DNA from 3 places in the Mesorhizobium sp. CA13 genome. Region 1 is predicted to be linked to each of the others. Evidence: riboswitches for the same ligand, from Rfam matches in the RefSeq annotation. Region 1 holds a riboswitch; each other region holds the start of a gene.
The links. Region 1 has a riboswitch for cobalamin ahead of LB566_RS01670 (ABC transporter ATP-binding protein). Riboswitches for the same ligand answer to the same signal wherever they lie in the genome.
Positions count from the first base shown of each region.

Region 2: another riboswitch for cobalamin. It lies ahead of LB566_RS23765 (CbtB domain-containing protein); the one in region 1 lies ahead of LB566_RS01670 (ABC transporter ATP-binding protein).
Region 3: another riboswitch for cobalamin. It lies ahead of bluB (5,6-dimethylbenzimidazole synthase); the one in region 1 lies ahead of LB566_RS01670 (ABC transporter ATP-binding protein).

Region 1 is NZ_JAIUHS010000001.1:325,395-331,414, forward strand. It holds gene LB566_RS01665 (ABC transporter substrate-binding protein) at 1-857, opposite strand, end outside; gene LB566_RS01670 (ABC transporter ATP-binding protein) at 904-1,692, opposite strand; cobalamin riboswitch at 1,947-2,157, opposite strand; gene LB566_RS01675 (LacI family DNA-binding transcriptional regulator) at 2,220-3,245, opposite strand; gene LB566_RS01680 (Gfo/Idh/MocA family protein) at 3,426-4,457, shown strand; gene LB566_RS01685 (sugar phosphate isomerase/epimerase family protein) at 4,460-5,365, shown strand; gene LB566_RS01690 (substrate-binding domain-containing protein) at 5,451-6,020, shown strand, end outside.
Region 2 is NZ_JAIUHS010000012.1:64,845-70,864, forward strand. It holds gene LB566_RS23750 (DUF1624 domain-containing protein) at 1-974, opposite strand, end outside; gene LB566_RS23755 (MFS transporter) at 1,206-2,405, shown strand; gene LB566_RS23760 (aromatic ring-hydroxylating oxygenase subunit alpha) at 2,409-3,578, opposite strand; cobalamin riboswitch at 3,712-3,908, shown strand; gene LB566_RS23765 (CbtB domain-containing protein) at 3,944-4,123, shown strand; gene LB566_RS23770 (CbtA family protein) at 4,139-4,906, shown strand; gene cobU (bifunctional adenosylcobinamide kinase/adenosylcobinamide-phosphate guanylyltransferase) at 4,899-5,414, shown strand; gene cobO (cob(I)yrinic acid a,c-diamide adenosyltransferase) at 5,416-6,020, shown strand, end outside.
Region 3 is NZ_JAIUHS010000001.1:794,543-800,562, reverse strand. It holds gene LB566_RS04075 (TetR/AcrR family transcriptional regulator) at 1-531, shown strand, start outside; gene bluB (5,6-dimethylbenzimidazole synthase) at 617-1,369, opposite strand; cobalamin riboswitch at 1,418-1,598, opposite strand; gene LB566_RS04065 (histone deacetylase family protein) at 1,720-2,646, shown strand; gene LB566_RS04060 (exodeoxyribonuclease VII small subunit) at 2,650-2,901, shown strand; gene LB566_RS04055 (DUF2277 domain-containing protein) at 3,000-3,266, shown strand; gene LB566_RS04050 (pirin family protein) at 3,307-4,227, shown strand; gene dxs (1-deoxy-D-xylulose-5-phosphate synthase) at 4,305-6,020, shown strand, end outside.

The sequences.
Region 1 (6,020 bases):
ACGAAGCGTTCGTTCTTGACCGCGTCCGTCTCCTTCATTGCCGGATGCGCTTTCAGGAAATCGAGCAGCTTCCGGTAGCCGCCGCCATCCTGATAGTCGAGCAGGATGAGGAATTGCGGATTGCGCGAGGCCACCGTCTCCCAATCCGTGTTGCCCCAGCTGGTGTTCATGTCGGCCATGATGTTGTCGCCGCCGGCCGCGGAAATCATGGCGTTGGGAATGGCGAACTTGCCTGATGTGAACGGCTTGTCCTCGCCGGAATCATAGAGGAACACGCGCGTTCCCCTGCGGTCGCCGACCTTGGCCGTGATTTCGGCGAGCTGCGCCTTCCAGCCGGAGACGAGCTTATCCGCCTCGGCCTCCTTGCCGAAGATCTTGCCCAGCTTCTCGACATCGCCATAGAGCAGCTCCATCGAAGCGGCAGGCCGGTTCTTGTCGAGATGGACGCAGCTTTCCGTCAGCACCAGGGTCTTGATGCCGTGCTGCGCCAGCGTATCGGGCGTCACCTCGCCGCCCGGCTTCATGCCGTAGTACCAGCCGGCGAAGAAGAAGTCGGGCTCGACAGCGACCAGGTTTTCCAGCGTCGGATATTTGGGCGCCAGTTCCGGGATCGAGCCTTGCTCGGCCTTGAATTCGGGGCCGACCTTGTACCATCCGGTGATGCCGGTCAGGCCGACGATCGACGGCTGCAGCTTCAGGGCGAAGGCCATCTCGGCCATGTTGAGATCGTGAATGACGGCACGCTTGGGCGGCGCGTCGAACGTCAGCGGCTTGCCGCAGCTGTCGACCGTCACCGGAAAGGCGAAGGCCGTAGAGGCCAGCAGGGAGAAGGCAAGAGACACGGCAAGGCGTTTCACGGATATTGCTCCTTTGTTGAACAGGATCTGCCGGAAATGGCTTCGATCACGAAGATGGCGCGGCACGGTTCGGAACCTCGAACACCGTCAGTTCGCGGTCCTCCGTCGGGTGGCGCAACCTAAAGACGTCGACACCGAAGATCTCGCGGATCAGCTGCTGGGTGAGTGCTTCGCGTGGCGGCGCCAGCACATGCAAGCGGCCATGGCTCATCACCGCGACCCTGGTGGCGAAAGGCGTCACCAGCGCCAGATCGTGCAGCACCGCGATCACGGTCATGCCGAGGCCTGCCACCAGTTCGAGCAACTCGCTGCGCGCCCGCGGGTCGAGATGGTTGGTCGGCTCGTCGAGGAATAGGATCTTCGGCTCCTGCGCGATGGCGCGGGCAAGCTGGGCGCGCTGGCGCTCGCCGCCCGACAGCGAGCCGATGGTGCGGCCAAGCAGCGGCAACAGCCCGGTCCGGCGCAGCGCCTCGACGACAATGTCGCGTTCCTCGCTCCTGTGCCTGCGGCCGGCATGCGGAACCCGGCCGAGCTCGACATAGTCGATGACCGCCAGTCGTGGATCGGGTTGATCGGTCTGGCCGACGACGGCGATGTGCAGCGCCCGCTCGGCGGTCGAAATCCTGTCGAGCCGGCGCGCGGTGAGCTTCACTTCGCCCGAACTCGGCCGCAGCATGCCCGACAGCATGCGCAGCAATGTCGTCTTGCCGGCGCCGTTGGGCCCGATGATAGCGAGGCGGTCGCCCGCCGCCACCGAAAGGCTGACCGGATGCACCAGATGCAGGCCATCCGCCGCCGCGGCCAGGTCGCGGGCCTCGAGAAGCGGCGCGGTCATGGGCAATTCCTTGCAGGGCCTGCGGGAATACGGGCCAGCGTCTTGCCTGCCAGTCCTGCCGGACGCTGGCCTGAATTCACCTCGGTGGCGATATCGCGGCAAAGCGTGCACACGACGATGCGATGCATGGGAATGCAGTGAATGCGATCGATGGCGCCGTCCAACTTCCGTCACTTTCAAAAATGGCGACGGAAGGAAGCTGGCTTGAACCGGTCGACAAGACCGAACCCGCGTCTCCTCCCGGCACACCCCGTCCGGTCACTCATGCAGATGGCAGGTCTCCTGGCTCGCGGGTCGTTGCGCCATCCTGCCTTCCCAGCCTTGCCGGCCAGTGGCTTTTTCGGATTTTGCTCGCCGCTTACAGTTGCGGGGGCAGCCATGGCTTCGACCCGAAAGGTGGGCCTCACCATGTTCCCTTTTCACCCCTCGCCTTGCGGCGCGGGGACCATCACGAGTCGCAGCCTAGGATGCAGGCAGCGTCAAGGCAAGGTCGATGCATGTTCTGTTATAACAATACACTCGCATGGTCAATCACTATCGCGTGCCACCAGTTCCAGCGGCCAGACCTCGCGAATGATCTCTGGCCCTTTCGCGCCGGCGAAAGCCGGGAGCGAGGCGAGCAGGATTTCGCCAAGCCGCCGCCCCATCGGATCCAGGCTCGGACGAAAGCCGGTCAGCGCCGGCGAGAAATAACGGCAGAGCGGCGTGTCGACGATGACGATCACCGCGACATCATGGCCGGGCTTGATCCCCATTTCGGCGAGCGCTTTGCAGCCGCCGAGCGCCATCGAGTCGTTGTTGAAGATGATCGCGGTCGGCGGATCCTTCGACCGCATGACTTGCGGTGTCACCGCGTAGCCACCGGCTTCGTTGATGAAACCATCCACAATCAGGGCGGGATCGACTTCGATGCCGTGCCGCCGCAGCGCCTTGCCATAGCCCTCCAGAAACAGATAACCGAAATTCAGGTCAAGCGACGGCCGGATGGCGGCGATGCGGCGGTGGCCGCGCGCGACCAGTCGGTCGACTGCATCGGCGCCCGCCTTCTCGAAATCCAGGTCCAGAGAAGGATAGTTGTCGTCGCCGGACCGGCTTCGGCCGAGCGTCGCGAAGGGAAAGCCTGCCTTGCTCAGATAGTCGATGCGATCGTCCTCGCGCCGCGTCCAGGCCAGCACGACGGCATCGGCACGACGTGTCTCGACGACACGGCGCAGGCGCTCCTGCTGATAGTCGCCCGGCGCGCCCATGACGATGATCAGGTCGAGCCCATGTTCGGCCAGTGCCGCTTGCAGCCCACTCAAAAACGGGATGAAAAACGGCTCGCCATATTCCTGGTCGCCCGGATGCGGCTGGAGCATGAAGGCCACGGCATGCGTGGTGCCACGGCGAAGGTTCCTGCCCGACTGGTTCGGCGAATAGTTGAGTTGCCGCGCCGCGTCGAGCACGCGCTGGCGCGTCTCGGCATTGACGTCGGCGCGCCCGTTAAGCGCGCGCGAGACCGTGCCGATCGAAATATTCAGATGCCGTGCAAGATCGTGAATGCTGGATGCCAAGACCTCCCCCTCCTGCTTCTGGCTAGCACCAGCCGGTCGTGCGGCCAAGGCGTTTCAGAACCGACGGTACAAATCCGATTGACAATATACGCCATCGGGTGTGTCATCGTAAACGTTTACGGAAGTCATTTACGGACTACCGTGGTGCCAGCCAGGAGGGGTTGGCCGGAGGAGCGCTGGATGATGCACGTCGTCCTGGTCGGGTGCGGAGCCATGAGCAAAACCTGGCTCGAGGCCGCCCGCCAATCCCCTGCCGTCAGGATCGTCGGCCTCGTCGACCTCGACGCCGACAGGGCGCGCCAGCGGGCCCGCGAATATGACCTCGCCGGGGTCGCGATCGGGACCGATCTCGACGCCATTCTCGACCAGACCCGACCCGATGCGGTGTTCGACGTGGTCGTGCCCGCCGCCCGCCGCGACGTCGCCAACTCCGCCTTCGCCCATCGTTGTCATCTTTTGACGGAAAAGCCGCTGGCCGACAGCTCGGACAATGCGCGCGCCATCATCGGCGCGGCCCGGCGCGCCCGGCGCATCCATGCCGTCGTGCAGAACCGCCGCTACGTCGCCAACGTCCGGCGCATCCACCGCTTTCTCGGCTCCGGCGCCATCGGCGCTGCGACCAGCATCCATGCCGATTTTTTCGTTGCGCCGCATTTCGGCGGTTTCCGCGAAGACATGCGCCACGTGCTGCTGCTCGACATGGCAATCCATACATTCGACGCGGCCCGCTACATGGTCGATGGCGAGCCGACCGAAGTGTATTGCCGGGAATGGGAGCCGGCCAATTCCTGGTACCGGCAGGGATCGTCGGCAAGCGCCACCTTCGAACTCGGCCAGGGCAAGATGTTCACCTATCGCGGCAGCTGGTGCGCCGACGGCTTCCGCACCAGTTGGGAAGGCAGTTGGCGCATCATCGGCGAACGCGGCAGCCTGACCTGGGATGGTCATGACGATTTGAAGGCCGAAGCCGTGCTGCCGGAACGCGAAGGCCTGCTCGACAAGGTCGTGCCGGTAGCGGTGCCGCCGCTCGACCCTGCCGACCGCATCGGCGGGCATCTCGGCGTCATAGAAGATTTCGTCCGCGCCGTGGAAACCGGCACCGAGCCGGAGACGCGCGGCGCCGACAACATCAAGAGCCTGGCCATGGTTTTCGCGGCGATCGAAAGTGCGGAGACCGGGCGCCGGATCGAAATCCCCAGGCAGGAAGGATGACCATGCCGAACCCGCTTCTCGACATCAGGATCGGCACCATGGTGCGGGCCAATCTCGAAGATCCGGCCGCCTATATCAGGCAGATCCTGCCGCTCGGTTTCGAGAGCGTCCAGCCCTTCTTCTGGCAGACGCTGGGCGGCAAGGATCTGGGGCGGCTCGCCGGCGAAATCCGCGACGCCATCGGCGATGCCGATGTCAGCGTCAGCTCGATCGGCGTGTTCGGCAATCCACTCGAGAGCGGCGACACCGACCGCGGCGTGCTCAAGGCTTGGGAAACGGTGATCGACAGCGCGCATCTGTTCGGCACCAATCTGGTCAGCGGTTTTACCGGCCGCATCCGCGGCAAGCCGCTGACAGACAGCCTGCCGCGCTACCGCGAAGTCTGGGGAGAATTGGCCAGGCGCGCGGCCGACAAGGGCGTGCGCATCGCCTTCGAGAATTGCGCCATGGATGGCAACTGGGCCGCCGGCGACTGGAACATCGCCCATAATCCGGACGCCTGGGAACTGATGTTCAACGAATTGCCGGATGAGAATCTGGGCCTGGAATGGGAGCCCTGCCATCAGTTGGTCTATCTGATCGACCCGATCCCGCAGATCCGCAAATGGGCGCCGCGCATCTTCCATGTCCACGGCAAGGACGCGACGGTGCGCTGGGATGTCATCCGCGAGCACGGCGTTTTCGGCCGCCTGCCCTTCGTGCAGATGCGCACGCCCGGCTTCGGCGACAGCGACTGGACGCGCGTGATCAGCGAATTGCGCCTGGCCGGCTATCGCGGCGCCATCGACATCGAAGGCTGGCACGACCCGGTCTACCGCGACGATCTCGAAATGACAGGCCAGGTCCGCGCGCTGGAATACCTCCAGCAATGCAGGGGAGGCGTGAGCTACCTGCCGAACCCGACGTGAGGATTGGCCGGCGGGAGGAGCCGGCCAGGGTTGCCGAAGCAGATGTCGAAACCCTCGCTCGCGAGGACAAAAGGGAGGAACGTGCATGAGCATCGCCAAGAGAACGACACTTCTGCGCACGAGCGTCGTGGCGGCCGCCACGGCGCTCGCCGCCGCCATCTCCACCTTGCCGGCACAGGCGCTCGACGCGCAATGGTGCAAGGACGTCCACATCCGCTTCTTCGTCGGCGGCGCCGAGGGCGACGCCTTCGGCACCATCGTCTACAATGGCGCCAAGCAGGCTGCGGCCGATCTCGGACCGAAGGTCGACTACATCTTCTCAGGCTGGGATATCGAAAAGATGGTCCAGCAACTGCGCGAGGCGGTCGCCGTCAAGCCCAACGGCATTGCCATGATGGGCCACCCCGGCGACGCCGCCATCATGCCGCTGGCCGAACAGGCGCATAAGGACGGCATCAAGATGATGTACCAGAACGTGCCGGTGCCGACGGTGGTGGCGGCCTTCGGCGGCGGCTATGTCGGCGCCCAGCAGGAACAGCAGGGCCGCGCGCTCGGCGCGGAAGCCTTCAAGCTCGCCAAGCTCAAGGCCGGTGACAAGGCGATCATGATCGGCCCGTTCGAGAATGAGAGCCGCGGCGCGCGCGAGCGTGGAACC
Region 2 (6,020 bases), on a different contig from region 1:
TCGGTCTGGGCCGTGCAGGTGCCGGCGAGATCCGCCAGATGCGCTCTCCATTCGGCGGTCTGGTCGTTCTTGTAGAGCCGATCAAGCGTGGCCTCGCCCTCCAGCGTGTCCAGCATGCACCCACAATAGCTCGAACAGAACTTGCTGTCGCGCTGCTGTTCGCACGAGATCTGGCAGGTCTTGAGAAAGTTCACCTGCGGGGTTTCGACCTTGGCCGGCATTACTTGCGAGAACAACCAGACACTGCCGATCAGCAGCGGCTGATGGATCAGGTAGAAGGCCAGGCTGTGCCGGCCGATGAAGACCAAAGGATTGGACCAGCGCCCGGGCGCCACGTCCGCCAGGCGCGCCAAGGCGCCGAAGCCGGAGGCGAGCTTGGTCGCTCCGAGACCCACAAGCACCGCACCGAACCACGGGAACAACGGGACATAGTCGTTGGAGTGTGGGTTGACCGCGGAAAGGCCGACCCACCACAGCCAGGGGTGATCGAACGATTCCAGCCGAAAATAGAAGGGAATGGCGATGACCGCCGCGGCGATCAGCAGTGTGAGCAGCGCCGGCAGACGCAGGAATGCCAGCCCAAGCAGGCTCGCCAGCGCGATCTGGTGCAGGATGCCAAAGAAGATCCACCCGTCCGGCGTGGCGATACGGGTGGCGACCGAAATGGCGATCGCCGCCCCGGCGACCATGGCAAAGCGTCTCCAGAAGCCGTTCCAGCGGATCTCTTTGCCATGGGCGAGATACAGGCTGACGCCGACCAGGAACAGGAAGGTCGAGGCGATGCAGCGAGCATAGAACTTCCACCAGCCGAAGGCGGTCAGGCCGGGATCGGTGTAGCCGAAGAATTCCAGGTCCCAGGTGAAATGGTAGCTCGCCATGGCGATCAGCGCGATGCCGCGCAGCATGTCGATGGCGACGATGCGCTTGGTCTTCGGCAACTCCGCGGCGGGCATGGTCGGCGTCTGGATGCTCATGGTCTCGCGATCTGATTCAGCCCCGCACGAGGACTATCACGGTTACGCCGGACAAAAGAAGGCCGTGAGCTTCGATACGGACGGTCAGCCGGCGCTGTGTCAGGCACGCCTTTAGGCCAGCACGGGAAAGCCTTTGACCGGCTTCGTTTTAACCGGGGCACGTCGGTTTCCTGTTACCGGTCGCGAACTGATGGCCGCAGATTTGGCTGGTGATTCTGCTTTGGGGAAGCAATGTCCACGCATGTGCGCCATCCGATCTGGCTACCGGCCCTCAAGGCCGCGGATGCCCGCACCTTCGCCTCGCTCTACGCGGTCGAATCCTTCGCTCGCGCCACGGTGTCGAGCGTCATCCCGATCCAGGCCTACGAGATCCTCCACAACGAGCAGATCGTCTCGATCCTCTACACCATCGTGGCGATGCTCGGCCTGTCGGTAACCTTGTTCATGCCGATGCTGATCCAGCGCTTCGCGCGGCGCTGGGTCTACACGGCAGGCGCCTGCCTGCTGGCGATCGGCTCGTTGTTCTTCGTCACGCATACGCTCGCCGGGCAACTGGCCGGCATGCTGTGCCGTGTCATGGGCGCCAGCGCGCTGTCGATCACGCTCAACCTCTATATCATGGACCACATCCGCAAGACCGATTTCATGCAGGCCGAATCGCTGCGCATGGCGTGGTCGATGTTTGCCTGGACGGGTGGGCCGACGCTCGGCATCTTTCTCTACACGCGCTTCGGCATCTATGCCGCGCATGGCGCGGTCGCCGTATTCGCCTTGGCCCTGCTGGCGTTGTTCTGGACCTACCGGCTCGGCGACAATCCTTCCATCCGGCCGGGCAAGACGCGCCCGGTCAATCCGCTCGCCAATATCGGTCGCTTCGTCGCGCAGCCGAGGCTGAGGCTGGCCTGGCTGATCGCCTTCGGCCGCTCCTGCTTCTGGACGACCTTCTTCGTCTACGGACCGCTGTTCATGGTCATCACCGGTGAGGGCGAACTGGCCGGCGGCATTCTGGTTTCGGCGGGCAACGCGCTTTTGTTCATGGCGATTTTCTGGGGCAAGGCGGGCAAGCGTTTCGGCGGCCGCAGGACCATGACATTTGCCTATTTCGCCATGTCGGCGATGCTGCTGGCAGCGGGTGCCGTCGGCGAAAGCGCGCCGCTCATCACCGGCGCCTTCCTGCTCTGCGGCGCCTTCTTCACCATCGCGCTCGACGCGCTGGGCTCGACCGCCTTCATGCGCTCGGTGCGCTCTTACGAGCGGGCGCAGATGGCTGCGGTCTACCGCACCTATCTCGATTTTTCCGAACTGACGCCGCCGCTGGTCTATTCGGTGGTGCTGGCCTTTTTCGGACTCGGCTCGGTTTTCGTCACGCTCGGCCTGCTTGCGGCGGTCTGCGGCTATGTCACCTGGCGTTATCTGCCGAAGTCGCTGTGAAGCTTACGGCACAAGCGCAGCGTGCCGTTCGCGTACCCAGTCGTGGAAGCGGTGGAGGTCGTACTCCTCCGGCATCAGCACGCCGGCCTTGTGGCGCATGGAGCGCAGCCCTTTCTGGTTGACCTCGCAGATCGCGGCATCCTCCTCCAGAACCTGGGTGCCGAAACCGACGATATTGTCGATGTCGGTGGCGGCGAGCGCGTCGGGCGCGAACAGCCATTCGGCGGTCAACTCGGTCTGTTCGGGGCCAAGCGGCACCAGCCGAACGGACCTGACATAGTCGACGTGGCCGACGATGAACATCGAGGGCAGGCTGGTGGCATAGGTCTGGCCGGCGGCGCGCTCGGCCGGTGTCAGGCCCGAAAAGACCGGCCCATGAGCCTGACCGTCACGCGACCATGTTTCGGCACCCGCCCGCAGCCCGCCGGAAAACTCCGGCGCGTCATTATCGGCGTGGCGCGTCCATTCAGGATCGTCGTGCCGGCCCATCAGGCCTCGGCCATAGATCGGCACCAGTCGCGACAGGTCCTTGTGGACGCCCGGGCAGTGCAGGCATTCGTTGAAGTTTTCCCAGAAGATCTTCCAGTTGCAATCCATCACCTTGCGCAGCACATGGCCTGATGCCAGCGATTCCAGCGGCCAGTTGCCGAGATCGCCGGAGGCCGGGTCGAAGGATGAGTGCGCCGAGCCGGCGGCATCTTCCGCGAGATTGACGAAGACGAAGCCGCGCCAGACCGACAGCGCGACGCGATAGAGCGGATGGTCCGCCTTGTCGAAACCGTCGGGCAGCGTTTTCGACGGCACGCGTACGAGATCGCCGCGCAGCGAATAGGACCATGCGTGATAGGGGCAGGTGATCAGCCGCGCCTTCAACCGGCCAGCACTTTCCTGGCAAAGCTGCGAGCCGCGATGCCGGCAGGTGTTGTGGAAGGCGCGCAGTTCGCCGGTGTCGTCGCGCAGCACGACGATCTCCTGAGTGCCGACACGGAAGGTGCGGAAAGCCAGCGGTTGGGCGAGATCAGCTTCACGGCAGACGAGCAGCCAGTTCCTGTACCAGATGGCGTCGAGGTCGCGCTGGTAGCTCTCCACGTCCCAATAGGCCGACGACGGCAATGTCGGCTCGGCCCGGGTGAGGCCGTTATAGGGGGCGTGCTGGCTCTGGACGGGCTGCATGGCTGGCCTCCTGTGAGGATGGCAGCCGACACCCGCCCACGGAAATTGTCAATTGCAGCGGAGCAGGCGGCCGACGGCGCTAAAGCGCTTGTCGTCGTCGGAATTTGGTTTGCCGGATGCGGCGATTTTCCCTATAGTCACCTTCGTCGTCGGTTCCGATTGGAGCCAAGAGGGAATGCGGTGCGGGCAGATTTGCTGCCCAATGCCGTGGCTGCCCCCGCAACTGTGTGCGGTAGTCCTCTCCATATGCCACTGAAGATTTTCTTCGGGAAGGTGGGGAAGGGCGCTGATCCGCGAGCCAGGAGACCTGCCGGCGACAGGAAACTGACTTCGATGCCCTCGGGTGGAGGGCGAAAGGACAAGACATGAATACCGCTTCCGTCTCCCTCGGCGCCTCCATCTCCTCGCAGTCGCGCCTCCTGCAGCTCGCGCTCGCGGCGCTGCTCGGCGTTTTCGTCGTCGGCTTTGTCGGTTTCTCGCATATAGACGCGGTCCACAATGCCGCGCACGACTATCGCCACTCGATGGCGTTTCCCTGCCACTGATAGGGATTTGACATCATGAACCTGTTTCGCAACGTCGTGTTCGTCGCGGCGATCGCAGGGCTCGTGGCCGGCGTCGTTCTCGCCTGCATGCAGGCCTATGCCACCGTGCCGCTGATCCTGAAGGCGGAAGTCTACGAACAGGCGGGCGGCGGCCATCACCACGACCATGCCGCACCGGCCGCGACCGACAACAACGCCATGAGCTCCGCGGCGCCGGCAGCCGCTGAAGCTGCTCCGGCGGAAGAGGAAGGCTGGGCGCCGGCCGACGGCTTCGAGCGCTTCGCCTTCAGCGTGCTTGCCAACATCGTCACCGGCATCGGCTTCGCGCTGGTCCTGGTCGCGGTTTCGGAATTCGCCGGCGGCATTGGCAACTGGCGCCAGGGCGTGTTCTGGGGACTGGCCGGCTTTGCCGTGTTCACGCTGGCGCCGGGTCTCGGGCTGCCGCCGGAACTGCCTGCCATGCCCGCCGCCGAGCTTCTGCCGCGCCAGATCTGGTGGACGGCAACGGTGGCGGCAACGGCGATCGGCCTTGCCCTGATCGCCTTCCGCAAATCACTGCCGCTGGCGATTCTGGGCGTGGTGTTGATCGTCGCGCCGCATATTGTCGGCGCGCCGCAGCCGGACAGTTTCGAGACGCCGATTCCGGAAGGCCTGCACCATCAGTTCGTGGTGGCGGTGACAGTGACCAACCTGGTGTTCTGGCTCGTGCTCGGCGCTGCCGTCGGCGTGGTGCGTGGACGCTTCACCGGCCGCGCGACGAGCCTGTGCGACAGCTTTGCCTGATCGCGGAAGACTGACCTTCATCATCGGGGGTGCGCGCTCCGGCAAGAGCGCCCACGCCGAAACGCTGATGACGGCCTTGCCTTCGCCATGGGCCTACATCGCCACGGCGCAAGCCTATGACGACGAGATGCGGCAGCGTATCGCGCTGCATCGGTCGCGACGCGGTGAAGGCTGGATGACGATCGATGCACCGCTCGACCTTGTCGGTGCGCTTGAGGCCTTGCCCGACAACCAGCCGGTGCTTGTTGATTGCCTGACGCTCTGGCTGACCAATCACATGCTGGCCGATCATGATGTAGAGGCCGAATGCCGGCGGCTGGCTGACATGCTGTCGCGGCCGCGCGGGCCCTGGTTCGTGGTATCCAACGAGGTCGGGCAAGGCATCGTGCCCGACAATGCGCTGGGACGCCGGTTCCGCGACGCCGCCGGCCGGCTCAACCAGCAGGTCGCCGCGATTGCCGATACCGTGCTTTTGATGGTGGCGGGGCTGCCGCTCAAGGTGAAGTGACATGACCGACATCGACGAAAAGGACGAAGAGCGCCACCGCGCCAAGATGGCCAAGCGCAAGGCGGTGCAGGATGCCGAGGTGGCGAGCAAGACGGTTGAAAAGGGTCTGCTGATCGTCAACACCGGGCCTGGCAAAGGCAAGACGACGGCTGCCTTCGGTCTGGCGTTGCGGATGCTCGGCTACGGCAAGCGCGTCGGCGTCGTCCAGTTCATCAAGGGCAAATGGCATACGGGTGAGAAGGAGGCCTTCGCCGCGTTTGGCGACCGCGTCGTCTGGCACGCGATGGGCGAGGGCTTCACCTGGGAGACGCAGGATCTGAAGCGCGACATCGCGGCGGCCGAGGCCGCGTGGGCCAAGGCGCTGGAGCTGATGGCCGATCCGTCGATCAGTCTTGTCGTGCTCGACGAGCTCAACATCGCGCTGCGCTACGAGTATCTCGATCTCGACAAGGTGGTCGCCGCGCTGAAAGCGCGCCGCGAGGGCCTGCACGTCGTCGTCACCGGCCGCAACGCCAAGCCGGCGCTGGTCGAGGCGGCCGATCTGGTCACCGAGATGGGGCTGACCAAGCACCATTTTGCGGCCGGCGTGAGGGCGCAGCAAGGGAT
Region 3 (6,020 bases), 470 kb from region 1:
ACGATCGGCTATGCCGAAGCGTCGATGGACGATTTCACCGCATCGGCGGGACTGACGCGCGGTGCGCTCTACCATCATTTCGGCGACAAGAAGGGGCTCTTGCAGGCGGTCATCGCCGAGATCGACGCCGAGATGGCGGCACGGGTGAATGAGGTTGCAGCGAAAGCACCGACCCGCTGGCAAAGCTTCGTCGACGAATGCACGAGCTACATCGAAATGGCGCTGGAGCCGGAAATCCAGCGCATCATGTTCCGGGACGGTCCGGCCGTGCTGGGGGACCCCGCGCAATGGCCGAACGCCAATGCCTGCGTCGCGTCGATGACCGATCACCTGACGACGCTGCAGGGCGACGGGGTGGTCGTCTCGGGCGTCGACCCCGAGACCGCGGCACGGCTGATCAACGGGGCGAGCAGTCAGGCGGCGCAGCGGATCGCCAATTCGAACGACCCGGAAGCGACATCAAAGACCGTGGTGGCGGCATTCAAGCAACTGCTCGAAGGATTGTTGAGGAAGGGTGCCACAGCCGCCTGAAGGCGGATAGCCGAGGTGCTTCCAGGTTCAGATGCTCAGGACAAGGCGCAGGCCGCCGGCAGCGCTGAGCATGCCGTAGCGGCAATCAAATCAAGGGTTTGACAGATTTTTCGCATGTTGCCGCCTTGAGGCGGGCGATCGTTGACTTGAGCGGCACTTCGCCCTGTCCGCAAAACGTCTCGCTCATGATCAGCTCGGGCAGCGGCAACCGTCGACCCCAGCCATGTGTTTCGAGGTCCGGTTTCGGCGCGAACTCGGAGACGCGGCCGATACAGAGATAGGCCACCGGCGTCACATGCTCGGGAATCGACAGAAGGTCTTTCAACGCCCGCGCCTCGATAATGCTGACCCAGCCGACCCCGACGCCTTCGGCGCGCGCCGCCAGCCAGAAATTCTGCACCGCGCAGACCGTGCTGTAGAGATCCATCTCGGGATTGTGCCAGCGTCCCAGCGGCGAACCCTGTGAGCGTCGGCGGTCGCAGGTGATGCAGATATTGAGCGCGCTTTCGCAGATGCCTTCCAGCTTGAGCTTGCGGTAGAGCGCCCGCCGCTCTTCCTCGATGGCGGGCAATTCCTGCTCGCGCGCCGCCAGGAACAGGTCGCGCACCTGTTCCCGTCGTTCGGTGCCACGAATGACGATGAAATTCCATGGCTGCATGAAGCCGACCGATGGCGCGTGATGGGCGGCAAGCAGCAGCCGCGCCAGCACCTCGTCGTCGACGGCCTCTGATGTAAAATGGCTGCGGACATCGCGCCGCGTGAACATTGCGCGGTAGACCGCATCGCGCGCCATCTGGTCGAATCCGTCACCCACGGGGATGGTCATATCGTCCGGCATCGCTTGTCCCCTTGCGATTGCAATCAACTGCCGTCCGCCTGACCATGCGGATGACGATGCCTGCCAGGCCGGTCTTCTGGCTCGGGATCAACCCGCGTCCGGCGCCTTCCCGTCATCGACAGTGGCACTTACCGGCGCGGTCCCCCTTACAGCGTTGGGCACGCCACGGGATCAAACCGTGTTCCCGATTCTCCCGCTCGCGGCGGGCACCAGGCAGCGGCCGGGACTTTACGACGAAGCCTCCGCGCCGCCAATCCCAGCGGCGACGCGAATGGACGCAGGCGCGATTTTCCCCAGCCATCAGGCCGCAACGCATGGCTATCGCCGCGCCGGGGCACTAGATAGGGAGCATGGCCACTCGTCTCTACACCCATCCGATCTTCCTCGAGCACATCACGCCACCCGGCCATCCGGAGCGGCCGGACCGCTTGCGCGCCATCGAGCGCGTGCTCGACGACGAAGCTTTTGCCGCGCTCGACCGCACTGAGGCGCCGGAAGGCGACGAGGCCACCATTCTCTATGCGCATCCCGCCGACTTCGTCGAACGAGTGCGCGCCGCCATTCCCGAGACGGGCATCGCCCGCATCGATGCCGACACAACGGCCAGCCCGAAGAGCTGGCAGGCGGCGATCACCGCGATCGGCGCCGCCAACGCCGGTGTCGACGACGTCTTTGCCGGCCGGGCAGACAACGTTTTCGTCGCCGCCCGACCGCCCGGCCACCATGCCGAGAAAGCGACCGCGATGGGCTTCTGCCTGTTCAACACGGCGGCCATCGCCGCACGTTATGCACAGCGCAAACACGGTATCGAACGTGTCGCCATCGTCGACTGGGACGTGCATCACGGTAACGGCACGCAGGATATTTTCTGGGACGATCCGTCCGTGCTTTATTGCTCGACGCACCAGATGCCGCTCTACCCCGGCACCGGAGCAAAGAACGAAACCGGCGCCGGCAACATCGTCAACGCGCCGCTTGCGCCGCAAACCGGCAGCGAGGCGTTCCGCGATGCCTTCCTGTCGCGCGTGCTGCCCTCGCTCGACAATTTTGCACCCGACCTGATCATTATTTCGGCCGGCTTCGACGCGCATCATCGCGACCCGCTGGCCGAGATCAACCTGACCGAGGATGATTTCGACTGGGCGACCGGCCAGCTCATGCAGCGCGCGGCGCGCCACAGCGGCAACCGGCTCGTCAGCCTGCTCGAGGGCGGCTACGATCTGCAAGGATTGGCATTTTCGGTCGCCGCCCATGTCGGGCGACTGATGAAAGGATGAATGATGGCTGGTGAAACCAACGAAGACGTCAAGGCGATGAGCTTCGAACAGGCTCTCGACGCGCTGGAGAAGATCGTCGATGATCTGGAGCGTGGCGATGTGCCGCTCGACCAGTCGATCAGGATCTACGAGCGCGGCGAGGCGCTGAAGGTGCATTGCGACCGGCTGCTCAAGGCGGCCGAGGACAAGGTGGAGAAGATCAGGCTGTCCCGCGACGGCAAGCCGATCGGGACGGAGCCGCTGGACGCGGATTGAGGCACGCAGCCGTCTCTCTGGTTTTTGACACGATCATGATTGAGGATAGAACGCATCCCGATTGAAACGGCTCCAGGACAAGAGGAGATACGGAAGCGATGTGCAGAAACATCAAGACCCTGTTCAATTTTGATCCGCCGGCAACCGATGACGAGGTGCGCGATGCAGCCCTTCAGTTCGTCCGCAAGCTGAGCGGAACGACGCGGCCTTCGAAGCAGAACCAGCACGCATTCGACCATGCCGTCGAGGCCATCGCGGCGTCGGCGCGCGAGCTTCTCGATTCGCTTGAAACCAACCAGCATCCGCGCAACCGTGAAGAAGTGGCGGCCAAACTGCGGGCGAGGGCGGCGATCCGCTTTGCCTGATCTGGCCAAAGCAGCCATCGGCGGCTGACAAGGAGAGTTCATGAGCTTCTTCCCCGGGAAGGACCCCGAAATAGGCGACGCCTTTGCCAGCGACCAGATCGAATTGATGGTCATTCCGAACGCGAAGGACATTGGCGGTTTTCAGGTTCGCCGTGCCTTGCCGACTGCCAGAAGGCGGCTGGTCGGTCCCTTCATCTTCTTCGACCGCATGGGGCCTGCCATCCTGCGCGCCGGTCAGGCGCTCGACGTCCGGCCGCATCCGCATATCGGTCTGTCGACGGTCACCTACCTGTTCGATGGCAGGATCAGGCATCGCGATTCGCTCGGCACCGAAATGGTGATCGAGCCGGGTGACGTGAACCTGATGACCGCCGGCCGCGGCATCGTCCATTCGGAGCGCACGCCGGAAGAACTGCGCGGCGCGCCGATGTCGGTCTCGGGCCTGCAGACATGGCTGGCGCTGCCGGACGGCAAGGAGGAAGTAGCGCCGGTGTTCGAGAACACCGCTGTCGCGCGGCTTCCCGACATCGACGCGGAAGGCGTCAGTGGCCGCATCGTCATCGGCGATTTCCAGGGGCTGCGTTCCCCGGTGCGGGCCGATTCCGAGACGCTCTACGCCGATCTCAGGCTGGCGCCGGGCGCCAGCGTCAAAATCCCGGCCGACGCGGAAGAACGCGCCATCTACACGCTGGAAGGCGAGGTCTCGATTTCCGGCGACGTGTTTCCGGCCGAACGGCTGCTGGTGTTCCGGCCCGGCGACGAGATCGTCGTATCCTCACAGGGCGGTGCCCATTTCATGCTGTTCGGCGGCGCCTCACTGGGCTCGAAGCGCTACATCTGGTGGAATTTCGTCTCGTCTTCCAAGGAGCGCATCGAGCAGGCCAAGCAAGAATGGAAGACCGGCCGCTTCGACATCGTTCCCGGCGATGAGAAAGAGTTCATTCCACTGCCGGAAGGCTGAGAAAATCGATGAGGGAGCCGGCCTTCCGCGCCATTTGACAGGCATTTACTTTCGCCTGACGGCGGCCTATCCCGCGCATGAACAGAAGCCTGGGCCTACCCGTGAACGCAACGCCGCATACGCCGCTTCTCGACAAGGTCCGCATCCCGGCCGAGCTGCGCACGCTTTCCGAAAGCGAATTGCCGCAACTGGCATCGGAGCTTCGCCTCGAACTGATCGACGCGGTGTCGCGCACCGGCGGTCATCTCGGCGCCGGGCTTGGCGTTGTCGAACTGACCGTGGCGCTGCACTATGTCTTCAACACACCCGATGACCGGCTGATCTGGGATGTTGGCCACCAGGCCTATCCGCACAAGATCCTGACCGGGCGCCGCGACCGCATCCGCACCTTGCGCCAGGAGGGCGGCCTCTCCGGCTTCACCCGCCGCACCGAGAGCGAATACGATCCGTTTGGCGCCGCCCACTCCTCGACGTCGATATCGGCGGGCCTGGGCATGGCGGCGGCCCGCGATCTTGCCGGCGGCCGCAACAATGTCATCGCCGTCATCGGCGACGGCGCCATGTCGGCCGGCATGGCCTACGAGGCGATGAACAATGCCGGTGCGCTCGATGCCCGCCTGATCGTCATTCTCAACGACAACGACATGTCGATCGCCCCGCCGACCGGCGCCATGAGCGCCTATCTGGCGCGCCTGGCCTCTGGCAAGGCCTATGTCGGCCTGCGCGACTTCGGCAAGAAACTGACCTCGTATCTCGGCAAGCGCGCCGACCGGGCCATCACCAGGGCCGTCGAGCACGCGCGCGGCTACGTGACCGGCGGCACGCTATTCGAGGAGCTCGGCTTCTACCATATCGGCCCGATCGACGGTCATAATCTGGACCATCTGATCCCGGTGCTGAAAAATGTCCGTGACAATGGCAAGGGGCCGGTGCTGATCCATGTCGTCACCCAGAAGGGCAAGGGCTACGCGCCCGCGGAGGCTGCGGCCGACAAATATCACGGCGTCAACAAGTTCGACGTGATCACCGGCGCGCAGGCCAAGGCTCCGGCCAACGCGCCGGCCTACACCAAGGTGTTCGCCGAAAGCCTGATCCGGGAGGCCCAGGAGGACGAGCGCATCGTCGCCGTCACCGCCGCCATGCCGGGCGGCACCGGGCTTGACCTGTTCGGCGAAGTGTTTCCGGCCAGGACCTTCGATGTAGGCATCGCCGAGCAGCATGCGGTGACGTTCGCGGCCGGCCTCGCTACCGAAGGCTACAAGCCGTTCGCGGCGATCTATTCCACCTTCTTGCAACGTGCCTACGACCAGGTCGTGCACGACGTGGCGATCCAGAAACTGCCGGTGCGCTTCCCGATCGATCGCGCCGGCTTCGTCGGCGCCGACGGCGCCACCCATTGCGGCGCCTTCGACACCACCTTCCTGGCCTCCCTGCCGGGCTTCGTCGTCATGGCGGCGGCCGACGAGGCGGAACTGCGCCACATGGTGCGCACGGCGGCAACCTACGATGACGGCCCGATCGCCTTCCGCTATCCGCGCGGCAATGGCGTCGGAGTCGACATGCCCGATCGCGGCTCGGTGCTCGAAATCGGCAAGGGCCGCATCGTCAGGGAAGGCAGCAAGGTGGCGCTCCTGTCCTTCGGCACGCGCTTGCAGGATTGCTTGGTCGCGGCCGAGGAACTGGGCGCGGCCGGGCTTTCGACCACCGTCGCCGATGCCCGCTTCGCCAAGCCGCTCGATGTAGACCTGATCCGCCGGCTGGCCCGCTCGCATGAGGTTCTGGTCACGGTGGAG